Regions from separate parts of the Gordonia sp. CPCC 206044 genome, predicted to be linked through region 3. Evidence: riboswitches for the same ligand, from Rfam matches in the RefSeq annotation. Region 3 holds a riboswitch; each other region holds the start of a gene.
What was found. A riboswitch is a leader RNA that binds a small molecule or an ion and turns the genes downstream of it on or off. The one in region 3 is predicted to bind thiamine pyrophosphate.

Region 1 (4,144 bases), on a different contig from region 3:
GCGGCCGGGATCGATTGTCGCGGCGCGGCTATCGGTCACGCGATCACGAGATGGACCGGATGCGGCGCGCCTACGGTGTGTCGCACGAACTGGTGGACAACGCTCCGGCGGCGGTGAGCTGAGACGAGTTGGGGGCGGGTCTGAGGCCTGGGGCGCGACCACGGTATGCGCCATTCACCTCGCGGGCGACGACGCCTGGGCCCAGAACCGCTTGGGAATCCGCCCCGCCCCGGCAGCGTACCGCCCGGCCGTCACCGCGTGGCGCATCGCCGCCGCCATCCGTTCCGGATCGTCGGCCCGTGTAACAGCAGATGCGAGAAGGACTGCGTCGCAGCCGAGTTCCATGGCGAGCGCGGCGTCGCTGGCAGTCCCGATGCCGGCGTCGAGCACCACCGGCACGTGCGCATCGGCGACGATCATCTCGATGTTGTGCGGATTCGCGATTCCCAGGCCGGTGCCGATCGGCGACCCGAGCGGCATCACCGCTGCGACACCGAGGTCCTGCAGACGCGCTGCCAGCACCGGGTCGTCGTTCGTGTAGGCCAGGACCGCGAACCCGTCGTCGACCAATGCTCTTGCCGCCTCGACCAATTCGATCGGGTCGGGCAGTAGGGTGCGCTCGTCGGCCACGACTTCCAGTTTCACCCAGTGCGTTTCGACGGCCTCGCGCGCCAGCTGCGCGGTGAGGACCGCCTCGGCGGTCGTGTGGCAACCGGCCGTGTTGGGCAGGATCGCGATGTCGAGGCGGCGCAGGAGCTCGACGAGGCCGGTCCTGGACTCCGGGCTGACCCGACGCAGTGCGACCGTGGTCAACTCGGTCCCCGACGCCCTCAGCGCACGTTCGAGAACGGCCAGATTGCTCGCGCCGCCGGTACCCATGATCAACCGGGAAGTCAACTCCCGGTCCGCGATCCGCAGCGGAGCGTCCAGGTCTGATTCGACGGGGCTAGCCACCCTGCACCGCCGTGACGATCTCGATCTGGGCATCACTGCGCAACAGACGATCCCAGCCACCCCTGGGCACCACCTCACCGTCGACGGCCACCGCGATACCACGGTCCGGCAGGCCCATCTGCGCCACGAGATCACCCACCGACGACTGCGGTCGCACGGTGGTCGTCTCACCGTTGACGAGGACGGTCAGCATCGGTTCTCCCCTCCGGCCGACGCACTCGCAGACGCGGTCGGTCGTTGTTCGTCCAGCAGTTCCATGACCCGTTCGGCGGTGTAGGGCGCCAACAGGATTCCGTTGCGCCCGTGTCCGGTCGCCACGACGACACGCTCGTCGACGCGATCGATGATCGGCAGCCCATCGGCCGAGCACGGACGCATACCCGCACCGGCCTCGACGAGTTCGTACGTTCGCAGACCGGGCATCAGGTCGACGGCATCGGCGAGCAGATCCGCCACGCCACCCACCTCCGGAGCCGCACTCGACTCCTCGAAAGGCTCGTATTGTGTTGCACCGACGACGATTCCGTCGTCACGTGGCACCAGGTAGACCGAGCGGGCGCGCATCCGTGCCCGGACCACGTGGGTCGGCGGCGGCACCGACCACCGGGTACGTCGCAGTCGCAGGATCTCTCCCTTCGCGGCGTGCAACCCGATGTCGGGCAGCAACGCACGCGTGCCGAGGCCCGCGGCCACCACGACGTCGTCGGCGTCGACCTCGCTGAGGTCGCCGACCCGGCGATCGACGACCGAACCGCCCGCCGCCAGCAACGCCTCGCGCAGACGATCCAGTAGCCGCCGGTTGTCCACGGCGCCCTCTCCGCGGACGAGGTATCCGCTGTGCAGGCGGGACCCGAGGACCGGTTCCAGGCGTCTGATGTCACCCGCGTTCACCGGCCGCAGATCGTCGGCGACGCGTGGCTGTTGCGACCACACGAAGTCGGCAAGGTTCCTCAGGTGCTCGGCGTCTGCCGACGACGCCGCGACGAAAAGCGAATCGTGGGCGGCCATGATCGACGGGTCGGCGAGCCGTTCGACGAGTGCGGGCCACCGACGCACGGACTCGACGGTGCGCCGCAGCAGTTCGTCTTCGCCGGGATGTCCCTCTCCGAGTGATCCGAGCATCCCAGCGGCCACCCAGGCGGCACGATCCCGCGCACCGGCGTCGAACACCTGCACCCGTCGGCCGGCATCCGCCGCGGCCAAGGCGCAGGTCAGGCCGATGACACCGCCGCCGACGACGGCCAGCGTCGGTCGACTCGTCTGCTGTTTGATCGGATCACCCATCGATGACATCCTTCCTTCGCCGGCATTACCCGGATCAGGTCAAACGGTCAGCGGGGGCTCCACCCGCACTCTCAGCCCGGCGTACCCCGGGCTCCCGTGTCGTGCCGCCTAGCCTACCGTTGCCGTCGTGACCGAGTTGCGTGCCCCGCGAATCGCCCGTCTGTCATCAGCACGGCTGTACCTGTGCACGGATGCTCGCCGTGAACGCGGCGATCTCGTCGAGTTCGTGGACGCGGCGCTCGCCGGTGGCGTCGACATCGTGCAGCTACGAGACAAGGGTTCACCGGGCGAAGCGACCTTCGGAGTGCTGGAGGCGCGTGAGGAACTCGAGATACTCGGCCGGCTGCGCGAGCTCACCGCACGCCACGGTGCCCTGCTGTCGGTGAACGACCGCGCCGACATCGCGGTGCTCGCCGACGCGGACGTACTGCACGTCGGGCAGGGTGATCTGCCTGCACACCTGGCACGACGGATCGCCGGCCCGGACGTCATTGTCGGGATGTCCACGCACGACGAGTCGCAGATGCGGGCCGCGGTCGCAGACGACGACGTCGACTATTTCTGCACCGGGCCATGCTGGCCGACCCCGACCAAACCCGGCCGCACCGCTCCCGGACTCGACCTGGTGCGAGCGGCCGCGGCGGCCGCCCCGGGCAAGCCGTGGTTCGCGATCGGCGGCATCGACGCCGAGCGGCTGCCGCAGGTGCAGTCCGCCGGCGCGCAGCGCGTGGTCGTGGTGCGCGCGGTCACCGCCGCCGACGATCCCGCCGCCGCGGCGAACGCATTGCGCGAGCCTCTGGCGTCCGCCGCCGGGTAAGGGCCCCGCCGCGCCGGTCGCGTAGCCGAACCGCCGACGCCCCCTGCCGGTCGAGTAGCCGAACCGCCGACGGTCCCCCGCCGGTCGAGTAGCCGAACCGCCGACGGTCCCCCGCCGGTCGAGTAGCCGAACCGCCGACGACCCCCCGCCGGTCGAGTAGCCGAGCCGCCGACGACCCCCTGCCGGTCGAGTAGCCGAGCCGCTAGGCGAGGCGTATCGAGACCTGGTGCACCACAGCTGATCTCGATACGACGGCTCGCTGAACTCGACGTAACTCGACTGGCGGGGTAACACCGATTCGATCGGCCGGAGAGTCGGCCGAACACTGTCGGCCGGGTCGGCACGGAAATCCGTTTGCCGACGCGCTGGAGGCGGGTCTATCCTGGTCGCCATCATGTTGTGCATGCAGAGCGCGCTCGTAACCCGCCGCAGCGGGGTCTGATCTGACCGACCCCCCGCTGCGGGGTCGTCGCGTTCTCGTCTCGTCGGTCGCAATCCTTTCGACCGAAGAAGACTCGAGATGCACCGCCTTCACCATTCTCCGAATCCACGCCCCGGTGACACGACGTCGTCGGGCCGCCCCCGTGATCCCTTCGCCACCCGTTTCGGGTGTGCCCTGCCGAAGGGCATGCGCGCCGAAGCCGCAGGCATGACCTGGCAGGGCTTCACCGACACCTACGCGCCCGCCGGCTCCATCCGTCTGGGTTCCTGGAGCGTCGCGCCCGGCCGCCAGGACATGGTCGTCTGTCACGCGACCATCGCGTTCGCCGGCCGCGTCATGTCGTTGCAGGCGCAGGCTGCCGGCCCGATCGGTGCGATGACATCGATGCTCCACGACCTCGGCGCACCGGTGCAGATCGTCAGCCTTCATCAGCGCGAGGTCGACGGGACGATCACCACGTTCCTGCTCTGCGAGCGCGACGGCCGTCAACGTTGGGCGTGTGGCGATGGGCAGACGGGAGACGAGGCAGGCATCAACGCCTTGATCGCGGGAGCCAACCGGCTGTTGAGCTGCTGACGGTCTCCCGAGCGACGAGCCCGGTCGTCAGCGATCCGTCTGCAGGTCGAGCGTCGTGATCCGTTCCCGCA
Region 2 (4,144 bases), on a different contig from region 3:
CCGTGTGCTCTTCGTGTCCAGGGCAACCCAACCGAAGTGCCCGGCCGCGGCGAAGGCACCCGCCTTGACCGCATCGACCATGGCTGCGCCGTCTCGCTCACGACGGACCCAGTTGATGACATCCTGATCTCGCAGCCGCAGGGGGAGCGTCTTGTCCGAGTCGTGCACGTACTCGAACCAGATCGTCACGGGCGCCGACGGATTCGATGATGCCGAGATCGCGTCGAGCAGCGAGTTGATCGCGGGCAGGGCAGCTGGATCGCCTGCGATGAGCCAGCCCATCGGCGCGGGATCGGGGATGGCGAACTTGGAACCGAGGAAGGACGCACCGATCGTGTCACCCGGGCGGGCCTGCTGCGCCCATCGGGTGGCGGCCCCCTCGTGGATCGCGAATTCCACACTGAAGGAATCGGTTCCACGGTCCGGGTCGACCAGCGTGTAGCCGCGCTGGTGCAGCTTGCCGTCGGCGTTCTCGAACCAGATTCGTATCCACATGGTCGGATGCAGCGGGCGATCGGTGAGCAGGCCCCCACCGGTGAAACCGAGCCTGATGTACTCGTCGGTGACGCGCTCGTTGCTGGTCACGGTGAGCTCGTAGTCGTCGGCCCCGAAGAGCTTCATGATGACGCCCTGCACGCCGCGCGACCGACTCTTCGTGGATTCCGCCATCGAGCGACCCCTCCCGTCACACACGCGTCCCTGCCGCGCAGTTGTCAGGCTAGCCTACGCTAACCAGACCTCGCGTCGACAGTTCAGGCGGGGGCGACCGGGACCAGTCCGGGATGCGCATCGAGGTAGGTCTTGGTGAACGAACACACCGGCCGCAGGCGAGCACCCTGCTGCCGCACGTACTCGATCGCACCGCGCATCAACCGGGTGCCGAGACCATGTCCCGTGTACTCGTCGTAGAGCACGGTGTGCAGGATGGTCACCGTCTTCTGCCCGTCCTCGACCTCGGTGGTGTAGCCGAGCACGCCGACCAGGTCGCCTGCCACCCACAGTTCGAAACGGTCGCGGACGGGGTTGTGGACGACCTGCGCGATCTGCTGCAGGATGGCCTGCGCGGACTGCGGTGGCCGTTGGCGATGTTTCCGGTGCACGATCCCCTCCAGGCTGCAGCGTCGGACGCCCGGTGCCAGGACTCCCCTTCCGAGCAACGAGCGCGGGATCGTGTGTGATCCCGGTCACACACTACCCTACGCTGCCGTAACTGCGTGGCAGCACGACAGACCTGTGGAAAACGATCCGGCCACGAAAAGGCGGCGACGAAAACACACCGGTGCGTCGGTGGTCACGCGCGCGGATTCCGCGTAGTGTCGCGGATGGTCCGGCAGCCCCGGGCCGAACGACAATTCCACACGCGGGGGCTCCCACGATCACCGGGGGCTGAGATGGCGACAGGCGGTCGTCGACCGCCTGAACCTGTCCGGGTAATGCCGGCGTAGGGAGCCACATCATGGGAACAGCTGTATCTGCATCTGCCGTCACCACGGGTCCGATCCAAGGCAGCGACAAGCACTACCTCGACGTCGACCACCTCCGGGTGCCCCAGCGGCGCATCTCGTTGACCAACGGTGACCACCTGGACGTCTACGACACGTCCGGGCCTTACACCGACTCCTCGGCGACGATCGACGTGGAGCGAGGACTGGCGCCGACACGCGATTCCTGGCGTCGACCCGACCCGATCGGGCCCGCCGCCACCCAGTTGGCCTGGGCGCGAGCCGGGATCGTCACCGACGAGATGCGCTTCATCGCCGCCCGCGAGGGCGTCGACGTCGAGTTGGTCCGAGACGAAGTCGCCACCGGCCGCGCGGTGATCCCGGCCAATCACCGTCACCCCGAATCCGAACCGATGATCATCGGTAAGGCCTTCGCGGTGAAGGTCAATGCCAACATCGGCAATTCGGCGGTCACGAGCTCGATCGCCGAGGAGGTCGAGAAGATGGTGTGGGCCACCCGGTGGGGCGCCGACACCATCATGGACCTGTCCACGGGCAAGGACATCCACACGACCCGCGAGTGGATTCTGCGCAATTCCCCGGTTCCGGTCGGCACCGTACCCATCTATCAGGCGCTGGAGAAGGTCAACGGCGATCCCACGGCCCTGACGTGGGAGATCTACCGCGACACCGTGATCGAGCAGGCAGAGCAGGGCGTCGACTACATGACCGTGCACGCAGGAGTGCTGTTGCGCTATGTCCCGCTGACGGCGCGCCGGGTCACCGGCATCGTCTCTCGAGGCGGTTCCATCATGGCCGCCTGGTGTCTGGCACATCATCAGGAGTCGTTCCTGTACACACACTTCGACGAATTGTGCGAGATCTTCGCCCGCTACGACATCACCTTCTCCCTCGGCGACGGCCTGCGTCCCGGGTCGATCGCCGACGCGAACGACGAGGCACAGTTCGCCGAGCTGCGCACCCTCGGCGAACTGACCAGGATCGCGAAATCCCATGGCGTTCAGGTGATGATCGAAGGTCCCGGCCACGTCCCGATGCACAAGATCGCAGAGAACGTGCGACTCGAGGAGGAACTCTGCGAGGAGGCACCCTTCTACACCTTGGGACCGCTGGCGACCGACATCGCACCCGCCTATGACCACATCACCTCGGCGATCGGTGCCGCGATGATCGCGCAGGCCGGTACCGCGATGCTCTGCTACGTCACGCCGAAGGAGCATCTGGGACTGCCGAACCGCGACGACGTGAAGGTCGGCGTGATCACGTACAAGATCGCCGCCCATTCCGCCGACCTGGCCAAGGCCCATCCGCGCGCCCAGGAGCGAGACGACGCACTCTCCAAGGCGCGCTTCGAGTTCCGATGGACCGACCAGTTCAATCTGGCACTCGACCCGGATACCGCGCGCGAGTACCACGACGAGACGATGCCCGCCGAGCCCGCCAAGACCGCACACTTCTGCTCGATGTGCGGCCCCAAGTTCTGCTCCATGCGGATCTCCGCGGACGTCCGGACCTATGCCGAGGAGAACGGCCTGGTGACCGCCGAGGACATCGATCGCAAGCTCGCCGAGGAGATGGCCGCGAAGTCCGCCGAGTTCGTCGAACACGGCAACCGCGTCTATCTGCCCTTGGACGCGACCACATGACCGATCACCTCGGATTACCCACCGCCGCACCGGGTGTCGCCCCGACCAGGGTCATGACCATCGCGGGATCGGATTCCGGTGGCGGCGCGGGTATCCAAGCCGATCTACGAACCTTTGCGCTGCTGGGTCTGCACGGACTGGTGGCGGTGACCGCGGTGACCGTGCAGAACTCGGTGGGCGTCCAGGGTTTTCAGGAGATCGACCCCGAGACCGTGGCCGCCCAGATGCGCAGCGTCGTCACCGACATCGGGACCGGGGCCGCCAAGACCGGCATGCTGGCATCGGCGCCGATCATCGACGCGGTGGCAGCGACGTGTGCCGAACTCGGCATCGGTCGAGACACCGCGACGCCACTGGTCGTCGACCCGGTGTGTGCATCCATGCACGGTGACCAGTTGCTCGCCGACAGCGCCCTCGACACGTTGCGGTCGGCGCTGATCCCCCGCGCCACCGTGGTGACGCCGAATCTCGACGAGGTCCGCCTGATCACCGGGATCGACGTGGTTGACGCGGCCACCCAACGGCAGGCGGCGCATGCCCTGCTCGATCTCGGGGCCCAGTGGGCACTCGTCAAGGGCGGGCATCTGCGGTCCAACGACGAGAGTCCCGATCTGCTGTTCGACGGCACGGACTTCCACGAGTTCTCGCACGCCCGGATCGACACCCCACACGACCACGGCGCCGGCGACACCCTCGCTGCCGCCACCGCGTGCGCGCTGGCCCACGGACGGTCGGTCCCGGATGCGATCGGCTTCGCCAAGCGATGGGTCACGCGTGGACTACAGGCGGCCTATCCGCTCGGCGCCGGGCACGGCCCGGTCAATCCGCTGTGGCGGGTGGGCGGCGGATCGCCTGACTGACGGACCAGAGTGACCAACCCCACACTCAGCGATCTCTAAGCCGACGATTCCTACTGTCGGCAGCGCGAATCGGACTGTCGTCGATGCAGGTGAACACCCTGACGATCGATCGTCGTCGCCGCGATGTCACGAACGGCATAGGTGACACCGACATGCACAGAGATCGACCAGAGGG
Region 3 (4,144 bases):
GCGACCGGGGTGGCCATGCCGATCCCGGGCATGCCCATCTCGTAGTTCAGTTCGAAGTCCAGCAGTTCACCGGCCACCGACGAACCGGTGCGTGTGACGGTCAACCATGGTTCGGTGTCGTCCATCTCGAAAGATCCACCGAGAGAGAAGGTTCCGAGCGCCGCGTGATAAGCACGCTCCTTCTGATCCGGGGTCATGTTCTTGTAGCCGAGAAACCAGTTCCAGATCTCGATCTGTCCGGGCCCCTTGGGCTGCCAAGTGCGGATCGTCAGGATGCCGGTCGGTGCGTGGTGGGCGCCGTCCTCGGTCATCGGGAGGGCGAGCATGGAGAAGTTGGGGAACACGTTGCCCACGAACACTCGTGACCGCCGCGCCACCTCCAACTGTTCGGGCGAGATGTTGATGCTGTCGAAGTGTTCGGCCAACGTCTCCGGGAATCCGAAGAAGTTGGGGCCCGGCTCGTCGGCGTACTCGGCCATCGAAAACGAGAGAGAATGACCCGGAGACGCCTGGATGTGATAGCCCATCATGTTCTCGCTGAACGGAACCGGGAATGCCCCGATGCTCCACACCGACTTGTGCAGGGTGCCCAGGTGGTAGTCGTCGCCGGAGAAGTTGTCCGCACCGGACTTCCAATTGGCGTCGACGACGAAACGCTGCGGCTTGCCGAGGACCTCCACACCGTCACGGTCGAGTCCGAACACCAGGTCGAGGTACCAGGCCATCCCGCCGAGGTACTCGCGCAGCGGCGGAGCGGTGGGATCGAGCGTCGCGAAGATCAGACCGTGGAACGATTCCACCTGCGCGGCCCGGGCGAGGCCGTTGCGTTCTTTGCCCATGTTGCCGAAGGCGTTCTTCCACAACGGCGCGCCGACGAGTGACCCGTCCGAGGAGTACGTCCACCCGTGGTACGGGCAGCGGAAGTGCGAAGAATTCCCGGAGTCGGCCCGACAGATCTGCACGCCGCGATGCCGGCAGGCGTCGAAAAGGACGTTGATGCCACCTCTTTCGTCGCGCGTGACGACAAAGTTGTCCTCACCGATCTTGCGGACGACGTAATCGCCGTTGGCCTCGATCTCGGATTCGTGTGCCATGTACACCCACGCACGGCCGAAGACGCGGCGGAGTTCGGCCTGGTAGACGGCGGGGTTCCCGAAGATCTGCGACGGGATGCGGCCGTCGGCCAGACCGTCGTCGATGCGGTCCATGAGGTCACGGACCTTGGGATCGAGTGTCGAGGATTCCTGTGAGATAGGAGGATTCATGCGGGCTGCACTCCTGGAGGGAAGGGATCTAGAAGAAGAGGGAGAAGTTGTGGGTACCGATGACGGTCAGATCCAGATAGGCGACGCGTCTCAGCAGCCGCCACCGTCCGTCTTCGCGCCGCAGCACGTCGTGCCGCTCACCGGAGAGCAGCTGAGGTGTGGTCTGCTCCTGACGGGTGCGGAAGATGAGGATGTTGCTGCGCACCTCGAGGTGGTCGTCGCCGGCCTCGTGCGGACGCACACGGATGTTGGTCACGAAATGCCGTACCCGTGACGGCGGGTCCTCGGCCCAGGCGTACTTCGTCTCTCCCCTGGTGACCCGGGAATCGAGCGACCCCCAGGTCTCGTCGAGGTGAAACGTGGTGGCCGAGAACCCGCGTCCGCGTGCCCGTTCCACGGTTTCCCGGACCGGCACCTGGTAGACGATGTCGGGGCTGACCAGTTCGGACAACCATCGACGCTCCTCGAGATCGTCGAGCAGTTCCGCCTCGGAGTGGAGAAAGTCCACCGCATCCACGTATCGGCTGTCGTCGACCCGCAGGGCCCGCGGCGCCACCACCGTCTCGCTTCCGTACGCCATTCACTGCCTCCAAAACTGGATACACTTTTGTATTCAGTGAGTATGCACACACCGCCCGACGGACGCAATGGGTAGAAGCAACATTTACGTCCGGGAAACATTCGATGGACGTCTCCGTCCATCCCGGCTACACCAATGACACGAAACACCCACGGACACAGCAGTTATCTGCTTGGATCCGCCCTGGCATGCGGCATGCCCCGAGCGATGCCGGGCTCCCCACCAGCGCCGCACATCAGTACGGGTGCTAACGGGCCGCGAACACCGCCGGTCTGACGGCCCGGACCCGTTCCGACCGGGCCACAACGGGCGCCCGAACACTCGGTGGTTCAGATTTCAGCGGTTGAGCACGTCAGTGCTTGAGGTCGTCGGCGGTGTGGAGCTCTCGATCACCCACGCGGCTCGGCCAGAGAAGTGGGCCACGCGAGGGCTTGCATCTGCGGGGCCGATGGGGTCAGATGACGTCTGACTCGGGGTGCCGGATCGGCCGGCTGAGATCACACCCGTAGAACCTGCTCCAGCTAGCACTGGCGAAGGGATGGTCAGTCCATGTCTGTCACACATCGCATTTCCGAGATGCCCCTGTCCGAACAAGTCGTGCTGGTGACCGGCGGCGGTCGAGGACTCGGCTCTGCCATCGCCGTAGCGGTCGCAGCCCAGGGCGCCAGGGTGATCATCAATTACCGCCACAGCACCGACTCCGCACACAGGCTCGCCGAGGAACTCGGCGATCGTGCCATCGCACTGGGCGCCGACGTCACCGATCCGACCGCGGTCGCCACGATGTTCGTCGACGCCGCCGACCATTTCGGCGCACCGGTCACCGCGGTCGTCAACAACGCGCTGCCCGACTACTCGTTCAACGGCGACGCGCGTTCGGATGCCGACTCTCTCACCTGGGCCGAGGTCGACGCACAGCTGCGCGGAATCGTGGGCGGGGCGCTCACGGTCACGCAGGCCGCGTTGCCGGGTATGCGCGCTGCGGGCGGTGGCCGGGTGATCAACATCGGCACCAACCTCGTCCAGAATCCGGTGGTCCCGTATCACGACTACACCGCTGCGAAGTCAGCATTGCTCGCGCTCACGCGAACCCTCTCCCACGACCTCGGACCCGACGGGATCACCGTCAACATGGTCTCGGGTGGACTGCTGCGCACGACCGACGCCAGCGCCGCCACACCCGCTGACGTGTTCGATGCGATTGCCGCAGCGACTCCACTACGGTCGGTCACCACACCGGCCGAGTTCGCCGATGCAGTGCTGTTCTTCTTGTCTCCGTGGTCACGTGCGGTGACCGGACAGAATCTCATCGTGGACGGCGGGCTGGTCAAGAACTGACGGGCGCGCAGCACCCGAGCACCAACGGTCCCTTACCGATGTCGTCGCGACTCACCGGCGAAACAGCTTGTTGCCCAACCACACCAGCGGGTCGTAGCGGCGGTCCACCACCCGCTCCTTCATCGGGATCAGCGCGTTGTCGGTGATCTTGATGTGCTCTGGACATACCTCGGTGCAGCACTTCGTGATGTTGCACAACCCGAGGCCGTGCTCGGACTGGGCGGCATCGCGGCGCTCGGCGACGTCCAAGGGGTGCATGTCGAGCTCAGCGACCCGCATCAGGAACCGAGGTCCGGCGAAGTTCTGTTTGTTCTCCTCGTGATCACGCACCACATGGCACGTGTCCTGGCACAGAAAACACTCGATGCATTTGCGGAACTCCTGCGACCGCTCCACATCGACCTGTTTCATCCGATACTCCCCCGGCTTCAGGCCTTCGGGAGGTGTGAACGACTGGACCTCGCGAGCCTTTGTGTAGTTGAAGGAGACATCGGTGACCAGGTCGCGGATCACCGGGAACGTCCGCATCGGGGTCACCGTGACGACCTCGTCCTCGGCGAAGGTGGACATCCGGGTCATGCACAGCAGTCGCGGTCGGCCGTTGATCTCCGCCGAGCAGGACCCACATTTGCCGGCCTTACAGTTCCAGCGCACCGCCAAGTCCGGGGTCTGCGTCGCTTGGAGACGATGGAGGACGTCGAGGACCACCTCGCCGTCGTTGGCGAGCACCGTGTAGTCCTCGAGGCCACCTTCCGTGTGGTTCCCACGCCACACCCGGAACGTCGCGTCGTAGCCCATGTCAGCTCTCCTTCGTACCTCCGGCGTCGGGATGACCGGCGATTTCTTGTGCGGTGTAATACTTTTCGATCTCGCCGAAGTCGAACAGCGCAAGCAGGTCAGCGCGCATCGGGGTCTGCGCCTCCACCGCAACGGTGACGGCGGGGACCGGCGAGTCGCCGTC

Region 1: another riboswitch for thiamine pyrophosphate. It lies ahead of thiO (glycine oxidase ThiO); the one in region 3 lies ahead of AAFP35_RS10155 (3-oxoacyl-ACP reductase).
Region 2: another riboswitch for thiamine pyrophosphate. It lies ahead of thiC (phosphomethylpyrimidine synthase ThiC); the one in region 3 lies ahead of AAFP35_RS10155 (3-oxoacyl-ACP reductase).

The regions. Positions count from the first base shown of each region.
Region 1 covers NZ_JBCLVL010000023.1:6,242-10,385, reverse strand. The annotation lists gene AAFP35_RS24880 (oxygenase MpaB family protein) at 1-122, shown strand, start outside; gene AAFP35_RS24875 (thiazole synthase) at 175-954, opposite strand; gene thiS (sulfur carrier protein ThiS) at 947-1,144, opposite strand; gene thiO (glycine oxidase ThiO) at 1,141-2,238, opposite strand; TPP riboswitch at 2,232-2,346, opposite strand; gene thiE (thiamine phosphate synthase) at 2,366-3,055, shown strand; gene AAFP35_RS24855 (hypothetical protein) at 3,705-4,073, shown strand; gene AAFP35_RS24850 (NUDIX hydrolase) at 4,101-4,144, opposite strand, start outside.
Region 2 covers NZ_JBCLVL010000001.1:322,164-326,307, reverse strand. The annotation lists gene AAFP35_RS01440 (siderophore-interacting protein) at 1-669, opposite strand, end outside; gene AAFP35_RS01435 (GNAT family N-acetyltransferase) at 753-1,100, opposite strand; TPP riboswitch at 1,351-1,465, shown strand; gene thiC (phosphomethylpyrimidine synthase ThiC) at 1,457-3,109, shown strand; gene thiD (bifunctional hydroxymethylpyrimidine kinase/phosphomethylpyrimidine kinase) at 3,106-3,969, shown strand.
Region 3 covers NZ_JBCLVL010000005.1:302,240-306,383, reverse strand. The annotation lists gene AAFP35_RS10165 (aromatic ring-hydroxylating oxygenase subunit alpha) at 1-1,265, opposite strand, end outside; gene AAFP35_RS10160 (aromatic-ring-hydroxylating dioxygenase subunit beta) at 1,294-1,845, opposite strand; TPP riboswitch at 2,307-2,401, shown strand; gene AAFP35_RS10155 (3-oxoacyl-ACP reductase) at 2,422-3,183, shown strand; gene AAFP35_RS10150 (succinate dehydrogenase/fumarate reductase iron-sulfur subunit) at 3,235-3,981, opposite strand; gene AAFP35_RS10145 (fumarate reductase/succinate dehydrogenase flavoprotein subunit) at 3,983-4,144, opposite strand, start outside.